4 regions of the Paenibacillus sp. FSL H3-0310 genome follow, and region 2 is predicted to be linked to each of the others. Evidence: predicted binding sites of a transcription regulator. Region 2 holds the regulator's gene; each other region holds the start of a gene.
The links. The regulator Rex, encoded in region 2, represses fermentation and respiration genes when NADH is low (regulators of the CRP and FNR family bind a similar motif). The targets are predictions, from matches to a motif close to TTGTGAAATATTTCACAA.
Positions count from the first base shown of each region.

Region 1 (3,761 bases), on a different contig from region 2:
CGGAGGAAGCAACAAGCCCCATAACATAAACCGCATAAACCAAGTGTTCGGACGGTCCATTTTTTTGCGCCACATTAAGTACATAGCGTACATTCCCAATACAATCATTAACGTTCCTGCTAGAACCATGATCCGGAAACTCCAGAATGTCGTACGTACAGGTGGAATATAATCACCGGGGCCATAGGTTTGCTCATACTCCGCTTGCAGCTCAAGCATACCTTTAACTTCACCGGAAAATTTACTGTATGAAAGGAAACTCAGCATATAAGGAATTTGAAATTCTCCACTACTGATTTGATTCTTTGGATCAATGTTTGCCCATACGGTCCAAGGTGCGGGGTCACCACTCTTACCCCAGAGTCCTTCGGAAGCTGCCATTTTCATTGGTTGAGTTTCAACCAAATATTGCGCTTGGGCGTGACCAGCAACAGCTACACCAATAGAAGAAATAATCCCTACGATGGCTGCAATCTGAAAAGACTTCTTAAAGAAAGAAACCTCTTGTTTCTTCAATATTTTATAAGCACTAATACCTGTTACAAGAAAAGCACCTGTTGCATAAGCAGCCAGTACGGTGTGTGGGAATTCAACCAGCAATTGTCCGTTCGTAATAAGCGCGAAGAAATCGTTCATTTCTGCACGTCCATTATTTATCGCAAAACCCACAGGATGCTGCATAAAAGAGTTAGCCGCTAGAATCCAGAATGCAGATAACATCGTACCGAATGCTACCAGCCAGATGGACAGTAAATGTACTCGCTTGGACACTTTATCCCAACCGAATATCCATATCCCAATAAAAGTAGACTCCAGAAAAAAGGCTGCCAATGCCTCAACTGCAAGTGGAGCCCCGAATACATCACCAACAAAACGTGAATAATCGGACCAGTTCATCCCGAACTGAAATTCCTGCAATATCCCTGTAACTACCCCTACTGCAAAATTGATGAGGAATAGCTTTCCCCAGAACTGCGCCATTTTTTTGTACTCTTCATTACCTTTTCTAACGTACATTGTCTCCATGATTGCAATCAAGAGCGCTAGTCCGATTGATACCGGTACAAAGAAATAGTGGAATATTGTCGTCGACGCAAATTGTATACGCGACAGCATTACTGTATCCATATTTGTCCCTTCCTTCTCCCCTTTTCGTTAATTATATTCTGTCAAAAATTTAAACTTCTTTTTGTGATAAATGTCACATAAAGATAGTCATTTAACGGTGAAATTCAAATGATTTGTGACAAAGATCACAATTTAGCATAAAGAAAGCAAAAAAAATAAGACGGTTTACCCGTCTTGAGTGGTTCGTCGTTCTATTAAATGCTTGACTCATTTAGGTATTGGTTAGATGGAAATACCCTTCTTCAGCGATTTGAGATCGCCATTCGAATTAAGCAATTGGGGTAGCATCTTCGTGCTGCGAACCATTGGAGAGTCACATAGACGGCAAGAAGGCGCATGTTCAAATGCGAAATTATCCCTCATCCATCCGTTGCATCCCTCATTGGTACATGCCCAAATTGCGGTATTTTCTTCCGGTATTTCTTCCAAAGGTTTCTTCCGGTAGTTCATTGCCGTTCCTCCCATCCTGTAAGTCAATAGTGAGTAACTAGATATAAAAAGACCGTCCCAACTTTCACAAGCTGGGACGGTTTCTTCTATTATTACAGTTTTACAACGTTTTCGGCTTGTGGTCCACGGTTGCCTTGAACAACGTTGAATTCAACGCGTTGGCCTTCGTCCAAAGTTTTGAAGCCGTCGCCAGTGATTGCGCTGAAGTGAACGAATACGTCGCTTCCGCCTTCAACTTCGATAAATCCGAATCCTTTTTCTGCGTTGAACCATTTAACTGTACCTGTTTGCATGTGTGTTACCTCCACAAATTTAAATTAATATGTTCTTTTTATCTTCAAACAAAGAAAAAATTCACACATTGAAAAAGGTTGTATTACCAAATATGACAGCCCTTTTCAATGCGAGAATTAGGGACTAAATGTATGATTGATATCATATTACCACACCTGATTAGCAAAGGCAAGCAAGCATCCGAATATATCCGTTTTTGCCCTAATAAGTATTACCTTCCAATGTAAGGGCTGCCACTTAGTGTTTATTCCCTAAATAGATCCTTTTTCTGGCATAATTATCATGGTTTTAGAAAAATAGCTTTTCCAAAAACGTTACTTTTATCCGCTTTTTCAAGAAGGTACCCCCTCGGAATCGAAGGGGTAGTCCGCTCTACTTGTCGTAACTGCTATATCATTATATACCGACTTCCAGCATATTATTCCTGTGGTTTTTCAAGAAGTTTAACTGTTGCCTGTTTGGCCTCGCCGTTTCGATAATAAGTAATTTTCAGATCATCACCGATCTTCGTATGATTATATAAGTACTTGCGAAGAGAAAGGGTAGATATGATTGATTGATCATTAAATTTGGTAATGACATCATTGAATTGCAGTCCAGCTTCCTTCGCAGGGCCAACGGCTTCTAGAACAACTACTCCATCCTTAACACTGTTCGGCAGGTTCAATTCATTGCGTTGATCTTCTGCTAGTGGAACGTACGGATTGTTCAAATCAACTGAATATACACCCAAGTACGAACGGGCAATATGTCCTTTTTCAGCCAGCTCATTAGCGATATCTATCACATGATTCGCAGGAATTGCAAAACCCAGACCCTCTACACCCGTATCTGAAATCTTCATTGTGTTAATTCCAATGACCTTGCCATCCAGATCCACTAATGCGCCGCCACTGTTTCCTTCATTAATCGCCGCATCGGTCTGTATCACTTCTTGTTCCCAGTCATATACTCCATCCTGATTAAGGGATACGGGAACCATCCGTTCAGTATAGCTAACAATCCCCGAGGTCAATGTATCACCAAGTCCTAGCGGATTACCGATAGCAATGACCGTTTCACCTAGACGAAGCTTAGAGGAATCACCGAGCTGCGCGATGGTATCGATTCCTTTGGCATCAATAGAGAGTACCGCAATGTCGCTTACTTTATCCGTTCCAACGAGTGTTGCCTTACGAGTCTCTCCGTTCACTGTAACTACTTCGAGATTACCGGAGTCTTCGATGACATGATTATTGGTAATGATAAATGCTTTATTCCCTGTCTTTTTATAGATCACTCCTGAGCCTAGTGCAGACTCATCCAGAATGTTTAATTCTTCATTATCTTCTTTATGATTGATAATACTTACTACTGCAGGGCGAACCGTGGCAGCAGCTTGAATAATCCGGTCAAATGGATCACTACTGCTTGGGGCAACATTTCCAGTTGCTACAACCGGCTTCTGAGCAGTCTCATGACTCATCTGGCCTGTAAACATACTGAATAACAAAACTGCCACCACAGCGCTGACTAAGGAGCAAACGGCGGATATTTGCCAAGTAGATAAACCCTTACGCGATCTGCGTACAGAATGTCTACGATTAGCAAACGATCCCTTTGATGCTTCATCCCCTCTGGACCGCGAAACTTTAGTTGAATAGAAATCATCATCAAACAATCCCACCGAAAATCTCCCCCTTCTATTGCCAAGCGTTCACTGTTGGTAAGACCTGAACCTATAGCAACCACGTCCGAACCAAACCTCTGTAACCATTAGACTCCAAATATCACTAAAAAGTTTCACTTTATCCATTAACCCCACAAGAGTTTCGATCAATCGTTAGATTATGATAATCTTTTAATATATCTTCTCTATTAGGAATATTTTGCAACTTAAAAGACTACAA
Region 1 is NZ_JBBODC010000002.1:1,101,860-1,105,620, reverse strand. Features, by position in the region: gene MHH63_RS24360 (cytochrome ubiquinol oxidase subunit I) at 1-1,128, opposite strand, end outside; gene MHH63_RS24355 (cold-shock protein) at 1,351-1,578, opposite strand; gene MHH63_RS24350 (cold-shock protein) at 1,671-1,871, opposite strand; gene MHH63_RS24345 (S1C family serine protease) at 2,291-3,538, opposite strand.
Region 1: the regulator Rex is predicted to act here: its motif matches at 1,190-1,207, upstream of MHH63_RS24360 (cytochrome ubiquinol oxidase subunit I).

Region 2 (3,761 bases):
CTTACTGCCGCTCAGATGATTGTATGGCTCACTCAAAGTGAATCAGGGGATGATGAAGAGCTGAATTTAAGCGGCCGGGGCGGTGACTTCTGGGAGACGGTGGCAAGCGATACCGATTCCTGTCTGGGCCGTTCTTGTCCTTGGTTCCGCAAATGTTATTATCATAGGGCCAAGCATGAAGCTGGGATTGCTGACGTGGTTATTACGAACCACTCCAAGCTATTCGCAGATGTTAAGGCTGGGCACCAGCTGCTTCCGGCTTACGAGCATCTTGTCATTGATGAAGCACATCATTTAGAAGATGTGGCTGGTAAACATCTTGGCATGCATATGAAGCATTTCACTGTGGCACACACGTTATCGCGACTGTATAAAGATAGCCGAAACGGACAGCTTCCTGCTCTGCGTCAGATATTACAGTCGTCAGGCAGTGAAGAGGCTTCAGAATGGAGCGGAGTCATCGATCGGATCTACCCGGATCTGCTTACCGTCAAAGAAACCTGGGATGCACTCAGCGACAAGCTGTTCAGCCTTTTGCCGGAACGCAGTGATGCAGGGGCAGGGGAAGCGGGACAACTGGTTATGCGGTTGATTCCCGCCCGTAAGCCGAAGGATTGGGATGAATTGGTTGCGCTAGAGAACACTATGAATCTGACGTTAAGCGACATCATCCGTAAGGGTGATAAAATGCTTAACGAGATGCGCGACCAGGAAAGCCAATCTTCAGCAGACAGTCTTGTTACTGATATTAGCGGTTTATTTAAGGATTTGGCTTCCATCCGTGAGCAAGTAAGATTCTTTATGGGGCTGAATGACGATAATGTAGTATATTGGCTGGAGGCAAATGGAAATTACCGCAGCAAATCACTGCAGATGTATGCCGTCCCTGTGGATGTTAGCAGCCAGCTTAAAGAGTTGTTCTTCGATAAGAAAAAAAGCATCGTGCTTACCTCGGCGACGCTGTCTGTAGATAAGTCTTTTCAATTTATGATTGATAATCTCGGACTTAACGAAGCTGCAGAAGAGGGACGTCTAATGACCTCACTCCTTCCATCTCCCTTTAAGTATCGCGAGCAGGCACTGCTAGTTATACCGCGTGATTTTCCTAGTGTGAAGGGGAGTGTGGGCGATGCTCGATTTGTCGATACACTCGTACAGTCATTATCGGAAGCTGCTAAAACAACACGTGGGCGGATGCTGGTTCTGTTTACTTCTTATAAAATGCTGCGTCAGGTATATGATCCGCTTAAAGAGGCTTTGGCCTCACAAGAGATTACGGTGCTTGGTCAAGGCGTGGAAGGTGGCAGCCGGAGCAAGCTGATCCGCCGCTTTCAGGACAGTGCAGCATCCGTATTGCTGGGGACGAGCAGCTTCTGGGAAGGTGTAGATATTCCAGGTGAAGCACTGACTTGCCTGGCCATCGTGAGACTTCCATTTCAACCGCCGAATCACCCGTTGGCGGAAGCGAAGTCGGAGTTATTACAGGCCCAGAAGAAGAATCCGTTCATGAAATTATCTGTTCCTCAAGCGGTTATTCGTTTTAAGCAGGGATTCGGAAGACTGGTTCGCACGGCGCAGGATCGCGGAATAGTTATTGTTTATGATACAAGGGTTATTGAATCTCATTACGGGAAGTATTTCCTTTATTCATTGCCTGGTCCCAAAATGGAGCATATGCTTACTGATCAAATGGTCCCTCGCATAGCGGAATGGCTAGAGGATGGCGGCGCTTCTTAAAACGCTCGTCTTCAGTTTAGCTCCTCCTTATCCTTAAGGGCGGTGTGTTACAGTACCGTCCTTAATAAGGAGAGGTAGACGTTTGAATATGGATTTTCACAAGAACATTACTATTTTTAGGAGGAAAAATATGAAATCGGATAAAATATCAGAAGCCGTTGTTCGCAGACTACCTGTGTACTTGCGTTTTTTGAATGATCTCCAGAATCGCGAAATATTAACAGTTTCCTCTCAGGAACTTGGACAAAAGCTTGATCTTAATCCCGCACAGATTCGTAAGGATTTAGCATATTTTGGTGACTTCGGCAGAAAAGGTATCGGATATGATGTAACGTATCTTATTGAGAAAATCCGTCATATCCTGAAGCTGGATCAACAGCTTAATGTAGCTTTAGTTGGAGCAGGTAATCTCGGACATGCCTTGTCTAATTACAATGCATATCTCAAAGATACTATGAAAATTACGGCTATATTTGATTCGTACGCTCCTAAGGTTGGACGTAAGATCAACTCCCTTACTGTGCAACCGATGGATGAACTAGGCAGCACAATTCGTGAGCAAGGTATTCGCATTGCCATTATTACCGTACCTGATTCAGAAGCTCAAAATGTAGCAGATATCCTCATTTCTTCTGGGATTGAAGCAATTTTGAACTTTGCCCCTGTGATTCTGAAGACACCACCGAATATCCGGGTGCATGCAGCTGATTTTACAACTGATCTGCAAAGTCTTGCTTATTACTTGCGGGATGGAAAGGAAGAAAGTGAACATGAACAACAATAAAACGATAATTAAGGGCGGGTATTTTCTGACTCCGGGAACGGATGAGCCGGTTCTGAGTGGATATATGACTATTGAAGATGATTTAATCACTTACATAGGAAAAGAAGAGCCTCAGATGGAAGCTGGAGTGCAAGTGGTTGATGGCAGCCGTCTGCTGTTCATGCCTGGACTTGTAAACACACATGGTCATGCGGCGATGTCTTTGCTGCGTGGATATGGAGATGATTTAGCGCTACAAGTGTGGCTTCAGGAGAAGATGTGGCCAATGGAGGAAAAGTTCTCCGGTGATGATGTATACTGGGGAACCTCCTTATCTGTATTGGAAATGCTGAAGGGTGGAACTACGACCTTCCTCGATATGTATGATCATATGGACCGAGTAGCCGAGGTAGCTGAGTTATCAGGTATCCGTTCCGTATTGATGCGTGGTGTGATCGGGTTATGTCCAGAGGATGTACAGAATCACAAGCTTGCGGAAGCGATTTCTTTTGCCCGTAACTGGCATGGAAAGGCTGACGGTAGAATTACTACTATGATCTCGCCACACGCCCCTTATACTTGCCCTCCGGACTTCCTGGTTAAGTTTGTGCAGGCAGCGCATGATCTGGATTTACCGATGCATACGCATATGTCCGAAACGAAACGTGAAGTGGAACAAAATGTGGCGGATTACGGGTTGCGTCCTGTAGCTCACTTAGAGAAGCTTGGCATGTTCACACGTCCCTCGATAGTTGCACATGGTGTTCATTTAAATGATGAAGAGATTGAGATCTTGGCTCGCCATAATGTGGGTGTATCTCATAATCCGGGCAGTAATTTGAAGCTGGCTAGCGGAGTGGCTCGGGTTACTGATCTTCTAAAAGCTGGTGTGAAGGTGTCTCTTGGCACGGATGGCGCGGCAAGCAACAATAACTTGGATATGTTTGAAGAGATGCGGCTTGCAGCTCTCATTCATAAGGGTGTCAGCGGTGATCCAACGGCTGTTCCAGCTCCAGAAGCTCTGCGTATGGCTACAGAATATGGCGCGCAATCCATCTTTTTAAATAATGTAGGCAGACTTGCTGTAGGGATGAAAGCAGATTTCATTGCTATTGATATCGATCAGCCACATTTGCTGCCACACACAGATCTGTTGTCTCATGCAGTTTACTCTGCTAGCGCTAAGGATGTTGAGCATGTGTGGGTGAATGGTAAACAGGTCATCAAGCATGGACAATGCTTAACCCTGGATGAGGAAGCT
Region 2 is NZ_JBBODC010000001.1:1,594,657-1,598,417, forward strand. Features, by position in the region: gene dinG (ATP-dependent DNA helicase DinG) at 1-1,737, shown strand, start outside; gene MHH63_RS07175 (redox-sensing transcriptional repressor Rex) at 1,868-2,521, shown strand; gene MHH63_RS07180 (amidohydrolase) at 2,508-3,761, shown strand, end outside.

Region 3 (3,761 bases), 280 kb from region 2:
ATTCATGGCGCTGGATCAAGAGCAAGTTGACACAATCGTTCATGCAATGGCGTTGGCTGGACTCGACAAACATATGTACCTCGCTAAATTGGCTGTAGAAGAAACTGGCCGCGGGGTTTACGAAGACAAAATTACTAAAAACATCTTCTCGACAGAATATATCTGGCACGGAATTAAATACGATAAAACAGTAGGCGTTATTGAAGACAATGCTTATGAAAGCTTCCAAAAAATTGCTGAGCCCGTCGGAATTGTAATGGGTATCACACCGGTAACCAACCCTACATCCACCACGATGTTTAAAGCGTTGATTTCGATTAAGACACGGAACCCTATTATATTCGGTTTCCACCCATCTGCGCAAGAGTGTAGTGCAGCAGCTGCTAGAATTCTTCATGATGCGGCTGTAAAAGCTGGCGCACCTGAGAACTGTATCCAATGGATTGAAATGCCAACGATGGACAAAACAAATGCTTTGATGAACAACCCTGACGTTGCACTTATTCTCGCAACAGGCGGTTCTGCAATGGTAAAAGCAGCTTATAGCTGTGGTAAACCAGCTCTTGGCGTAGGTCCTGGTAACGTACCTGCATTCATCGAAAAGAGCGCGGATATCGATCAAGCCGTAACGGACATCATTCTTTCCAAAACATTTGATAATGGTATGATCTGTGCTTCCGAGCAAGCTGTTATTATCGAAGAACCAATCTTCGATCAAGTGAAAAAGAAAATGATCGCTAATGGCTGCTACTTTGTTAACAAAGAAGAAGCTGCCAAACTTACTAGCGGCGCTATGAACGTTGATAAATGTGCGGTTAATCCAGCAATCGTTGGACAATCCGCAGTGAAAATTGCTGAAATGTGCGGCATTCAAGTTCCTGCCGGCACTAAGATTCTGGTAGCAGAACTTGAAGGTGTAGGCACTAAATATCCATTGTCCGCTGAAAAATTGAGTCCTGTGCTTGCTTGCTACAAAGTTAAAAACGCAGATCAAGGTATTGAACGCGCAGCACAAGTTGTTGAATTTGGTGGTATGGGCCATAGTTCGGCTATTCACTCCAACAACGAAGAAGTAATCATGAAGTTCTCTAACCGTCTGCAAACAGGACGTATTCTCGTTAACTCGCCTTCCACTCATGGTGCGATCGGCGATATCTATAACACTAACATCCCTTCGTTGACGCTGGGCTGCGGATCTTATGGTCGTAACTCCGTGTCGCAAAACGTTACAGCAATCAATTTGATCAACGTGAAAAGGGTGAATCGTCGTACCGTGAATATGCAATGGTTTAAAGTACCTGACAAGATCTATTTCGAAAAAGGCGCTACTCAGTACCTGACCAAAATGCCTGATATCACACGTGTCGCAATTATCACTGACCCAATGATGGTTAAGCTTGGATATGTTGAGAGAGTTGAACATTACCTGCGTCAACGCCAAACTCCTGTAGCGATCGAAGTGTTCTCGGAAGTTGAACCAGATCCATCGACAACTACAGTTGAAAAAGGTACAGCAATGATGAACAGATTCCAACCGGACTGCATCATCGCACTTGGTGGTGGTTCCCCAATGGATGCTGCAAAAGGAATGTGGTTATTCTATGAACATCCAGACGCAGACTTTAATGGTCTGAAACAAAAATTCATGGATATCCGTAAACGGGTTTACAAATTCCCTAAACTTGGAAACAAAGCTAAGTTTGTAGCGATTCCAACTACTTCGGGTACAGGTTCGGAAGTAACATCTTTCGCAGTTATTACCGATAAAACAACTGAACAACACACTAAATATCCTTTGGCTGACTACGAGCTAACTCCAGACGTAGCTATCATTGATCCAGAGTTCGTATATAGCTTGCCAAAAACTGCTGTAGCTGATACAGGTATGGACGTATTGACACATGCCATCGAAGCTTATGTATCTGTTATGGCGAGTGACTACACGGATGGTCTGGCAATTAAAGCAATCCAATTGGTATTCCAATACCTTGAAAAATCGGCTCTTGAAGGCGACAGAGTTGCCCGTGAAAAAATGCATAACGCATCAACACTTGCTGGTATGGCCTTTGCTAATGCTTTCCTGGGTATTAACCACAGCTTGGCGCATAAATGGGGCGGTCAATATCACACTGCTCACGGTCGTACTAATGCGATCCTTATGCCACACGTTATTCGTTACAATGCTAAGAAACCTACGAAGTTCGCTTCGTTCCCTAAATATTCACACTTCGTAGCTGACGAGCGTTATGCAGAAATCGCCCGTATTCTGGGATTGCCAGCTCGCACAACTGAAGAAGGTGTAACTAGCCTGATCAATGCTATTCGCGACATGAACAAAAAACTGGGTATCGAAGAATCCTTCCAACAATTGGGCTTTGATCCTAAGGATTTTGAATCCCATGTAGATTACTTGGCTGACCGTGCATTTGAAGATCAATGTACAACTGCCAATCCTAAGCTGCCGCTGGTATCTGAACTCGCAGATGTATATCGTAATGCTTTCTACGGAAGATTTGATAATTAATATTTGGTTAAGTAGATAATAGGATGGTTGTGGATTAGATATAAGTGACAAATATCACCGGAAAGGTGATATTTGTCACAGTCTATTTATAGAAAATAAACTAAAATGTTTATATAAACAACGGTCCCATATATGGAACAATGATTGTGAATTTTCGAACAACCATATTTTTCTTGGGATCACGAGACACGGGATCAACCTTCAAGCCCGCGATCTCTACAAATATAATATAAATATAGATGGAGGGATTTAGCATGTCGGTGATTGAAAAAGATGTACAAGAAGTGAAATCCGGTTGGAGAAGTTTTGCAAAAGGTAAATGGTCCAGAAAAGTTGACGTTAACAACTTTATCGCAAGCAACATTAAGCCTTATGAAGGAAGCGAAGAATTCCTCGTAGGACCTACTAGTAACACAACTGAACTGTGGAAGATTATTTCCCAATTGAGCAAGGAAGAAAGAGAAAGAGGCGGCGTATGGGATGTTTCCCTAGATACTGTCTCCACAATCACTTCACATGCTCCAGGCTACATTGACAAGGACAAGGAACAAATTGTAGGCGTACAGACTGATGCTCCTTTTAAACGTTCCATCCAGCCATTCGGCGGGATCAAGATGATGGTTGATGCTACGAAGGCTTATGGCTTCGAGCTTCCACAAAACATCGTTGACATGTTTACGAACATTCGCAAAACGCATAACCAAGGCGTATTTGATGCATATACACCAGACATGAGAGCTGTGCGTAAATCCGGCGTAATTACAGGTCTTCCTGATGCTTACGGCCGCGGACGCATCATCGGCGACTACCGCCGCATTGCTCTGTACGGTATTGATTTCCTCATTAAAGACAAAAAACAACAACAAACTGAGCTTGAAGTAGATTCCATGACTGAAGATATCATTCGTTTGCGTGAAGAGCTGTCCGAGCAAATTCGTGCACTTGGCGAATTAAAAGAAATGGCAGCTGCTCATGGTATGGATATTTCCAGACCGGCGACCAACTTCAAAGAAGCTACTCAATGGGTATACTTCGGATATCTGGCAGCAGTTAAAGAGCAAAATGGTGCGGCGATGTCCCTGGGCCGTGTGTCCTCTTTCCTGGACATCTATGCAGAACGCGATATTGCTGAAGGTACTTTGACTGAAGAACAAGTACAAGAAATCGTCGATCATTTCGTAATGAAACTGCGTATCGTGAAATTCTTGCGTACACCTGACTATAATGATCTGTTCTC
Region 3 is NZ_JBBODC010000001.1:1,313,828-1,317,588, forward strand. Features, by position in the region: gene adhE (bifunctional acetaldehyde-CoA/alcohol dehydrogenase) at 1-2,524, shown strand, start outside; gene pflB (formate C-acetyltransferase) at 2,779-3,761, shown strand, end outside.
Region 3: the regulator Rex is predicted to act here: its motif matches at 2,669-2,686, upstream of pflB (formate C-acetyltransferase).

Region 4 (3,761 bases), 300 kb from region 2:
CATGGAACACAGCACCTTCTGCAGAGTTAATCGAGCATATCGTGAGTAAACATCACCATTACCTGCGTGAAGAGCTGCCCCTGATTAGCCAAAATGTAACTAAGGTATACCGGGTTCATGGCGGAGATTCCCCCCATTTAGAAGAGTTATATAGTTTGTTTAATGCACTTAAGGAAGATCTGCTTCAGCATACAGCTAAAGAAGAGGAAGATGAGTTTCCAAAATTATTAGCATATGATGCCAATCCAAGTGAAGAAGGGCTGACCATACTTCGCGAGGCATTAATTGAACTTGAGAGTGAACATGACACAGCAGGCGAACTATTGAGACAAATACGCAAAATAACAGCTGATTTCACCCCACCGGCTCATGCTTGTACAACCTATCGTTTGACTTATGCCCGGCTAGAGGAGCTGGAGAGCATGACTTTTGAACATGTTCATCTGGAGAATAATATATTGTTCCCTAGATTCCAGTAGAAAAAATGAGTTTTCATAGAGTCCCTTAGGGGACTTTTTTTATATTTGAGAACAAAGCTTATTTACGTTATTCTTAAATAGACAGTATGCATAACTTACTACAAGCCTGAGACGCTGTGTGGTCATTAGGCGGGACAAGGTGGTGTCACTATGCCCACGAAATATATGTGGAGGTTGTTACTAGGATTAGTCATCGTATTCATAATAGGTGGATGTTCCACTCTTGCTGACGTTAATAATGAAGGGAATAATGGCTTAGCAGGATCAGACGGGCCTACGCTTTCGCTTATCGTTGCGGGAAATGACTTGCTTACCAACCCTTTGGACAAGCAGCTTAGCGAGAGCTACAGAAAAGGGATAACGATCTTTGACCTACTGAAAGGTAGTGGGAAGGCCACCTTTTCTGAGGATAACACAAGCATTCTAACGGTGAATAATATTTCACTCGGTCCAGGAATGAATTGGGAGCTGCAAATGGATGGGGAGACCATTGGACCTGAGGATTGGGGTCGAACAGTCGGGCATGAATCAAAATTAGTAATTACGGCGATGTCTAAGGAACAAGAGGAACCCCTTCAAATTGTGTTGTTGACCGTGAATGGTGGAAGTGAGCAAGTGAATTTGAATCATTCATATGTTATGGGATTTACTGAAGATTTAACAGTGAGAGGTTTGTTGAAGAACAGCAGTGTGGTGCAGTTGACCGAAGACAACAAAAAGGTGTTATCCATTGGTGATTATACTCCTCTTAGCAATGAAGTTTGGAAGATGAAGGTGAATGGGAAGCAGCTGCTTGAGAATGGAATGGACATGAAGCTTAGAGTGCAGGATGAATTGGAGATTTTATTGGCTATACGTTAAAAAAAAAGTACATAAATGCCAGATCTACGGTTGCTCAGAATCCGTGATCTGGCTTTTTTAATTGGAAGTTATAACCTAATAAAGTTGTCTTATTTTTATGTGAAAACATTCACATTTAATGTGACTGTAATCACAATCTCTCTTAAATTTTGAAATGTATAATTCCATTATGTAGAAGAGAAGTTGAAGCAAAGTTCAACAAGAACGGATAAGAATGAGGAGGCACCTAACCATGGCAGCGAAGAGAGAAAAATTAGTATTAGTCGGCAACGGTATGGCAGGCATAGGTACGCTAGAGCAAATATTGAAGCTAGGTGGAGCTTATGACATTACGGTCTTTGGAAGCGAACCTCATCCCAATTATAATCGGATCATGTTGTCCTATGTTCTCGAAGGCAGCAAAACCATCAACGATATCATCCTAAACGACTGGAATTGGTATGAAGATAACAACATTACCTTGCATACAGCAACAACAGTTACACGAATTGACGAGCATTCCAAGCAAGTAATTGCGGATAACGGTATGGCTGTTTCTTACGATAAAGTGATTATTGCAACGGGTTCGAATTCATTTATTTTACCTGTACCTGGTTGTGATAAGGAAGGCGTAGTGGGTTTCCGGGATATTGCAGATTGTGATGCGATGCTGGCTGCGGCTAAACAATACAACAAAGCGGCGGTAATCGGCGGGGGTTTACTTGGATTGGAAGCGGCAAAGGGTCTTGTGAACCTTGGCATGGACGTTACTGTAGTACATCTGATGGAAGATCTAATGGAGCGCCAGCTGGATCGTAATGCCTCTTCTATGTTGCAAGCTGAGCTAGAGCGTCAAGGCGTGAAATTTGCCATGGGCAAACAAACAGTAGAATTGACCGGGGAACAGAGAGTAAGTGGATTACAATTTAGTGATGGCACTTCACTTGCGGCTGATTTTGTAGTTATGGCTGTAGGCATCAAACCGAATATAACTGTGGCAAAAGAAAGCGGAATTGCCGTTAATCGTGGGATTGTAGTGGACGATTATTTGCAGACCTCTATGCAAAATGTATATTCCATTGGCGAATGTGCCGAACATCGCGGAGTTTGTTACGGATTAGTAGCGCCGCTCTTTGAGCAGGGGATGGTTCTAGCTAAACATCTCTGCGGAAGTGATACAAATCCATATGAAGGTTCTGTTGTCTCCACCAAATTAAAAATTTCCGGTGTGGATGTATTTTCTGCAGGTGAGTTTATGGATTCTCCTGAACATACTGTAATCTCAAGCAAAGATGAATGGAAGCGAACCTATAAGAAAATTCTGCTCAAAGACAATGTCATTGTTGGTGCAGTCCTATTCGGGGATGTGACAGAGTCGGCTAACCTGCAAAAGTTAGTAAAACAAGGCGCTGTAATGACCGATGAAATTTATACAGAGGTTATGGGTACGGGCTGCTGCGGAAGTGGAGCCAAAAAGAGCACGTCCGTAGAAGCGATGGCGGACGAAGAAATCGTTTGTGGCTGTAACGGGGTTACGAAAAAAGCGATTGTGGATGCGGTCTTAGAAAATGGTTTTACTACTGTGGACGAAATAAAAGCATGTACAGGAGCGACGCGCTCTTGCGGAGGTTGTAAACCGGTTGTAGAACAAATTTTACAATTTGTCCTGGGTGATAGTTTTGAGCAGTCTGCCAAGCAAGGAATTTGTAGCTGCACAACGCTTAGCCGGGATGAGATTGTTGCTGAGATTACAGCTAAAGGTCTTAGTACTACTAAAGAGGTTATGCATGTACTGGGTTGGAAACAAGAGGAAGGCTGCTCTAAATGCCGTCCGGCGATTAACTATTATCTGGGGATGATAAATCCGGATACACATCAAGACGAGAAGGAATCACGCTTTGTTAATGAACGTATGGGAGCCAATATTCAGAAAGACGGAACCTATACCGTTATTCCACGCATGTACGGCGGGGTAACGACACCGGAGGATTTGAAGAAAATCGCTGATGTCTCCCTTAAATATGATGTGAAAGTTGTGAAGGTGACGGGTGGGCAACGCCTGGATCTAATCGGGGTGAAAAAAGAGGATCTGCCGAAAGTATGGGAAGAGCTCGATATGCCATCAGGTTATGGTTATGCCAAGTCGCTACGTACCGTTAAGACTTGTGTGGGTTCACAGTTCTGCCGTTTCGGCACACAGGATTCGCTGGGAATGGGCGCGCTCATAGAACGTAAGTATGAACGTCTTGATTTTCCTGCCAAGTTTAAAATAGCTGTCAACGGCTGCCCGCGTAACTGTGCGGAATCCTGTACGAAGGATATTGGCATCGTCGGTAATGATGGCGGTTGGGAAGTGTTTATCGGTGGTAACGGTGGGATCAAGCCACGGATCGCTGACTCCTTCTGCAAAATAAAGACCGATGAAGAGTTGATCGAAGTGTG
Region 4 is NZ_JBBODC010000001.1:1,293,360-1,297,120, forward strand. Features, by position in the region: gene ric (iron-sulfur cluster repair di-iron protein) at 1-479, shown strand, start outside; gene MHH63_RS05785 (hypothetical protein) at 630-1,340, shown strand; gene nirB (nitrite reductase large subunit NirB) at 1,573-3,761, shown strand, end outside.
Region 4: the regulator Rex is predicted to act here: its motif matches at 1,438-1,455, upstream of nirB (nitrite reductase large subunit NirB).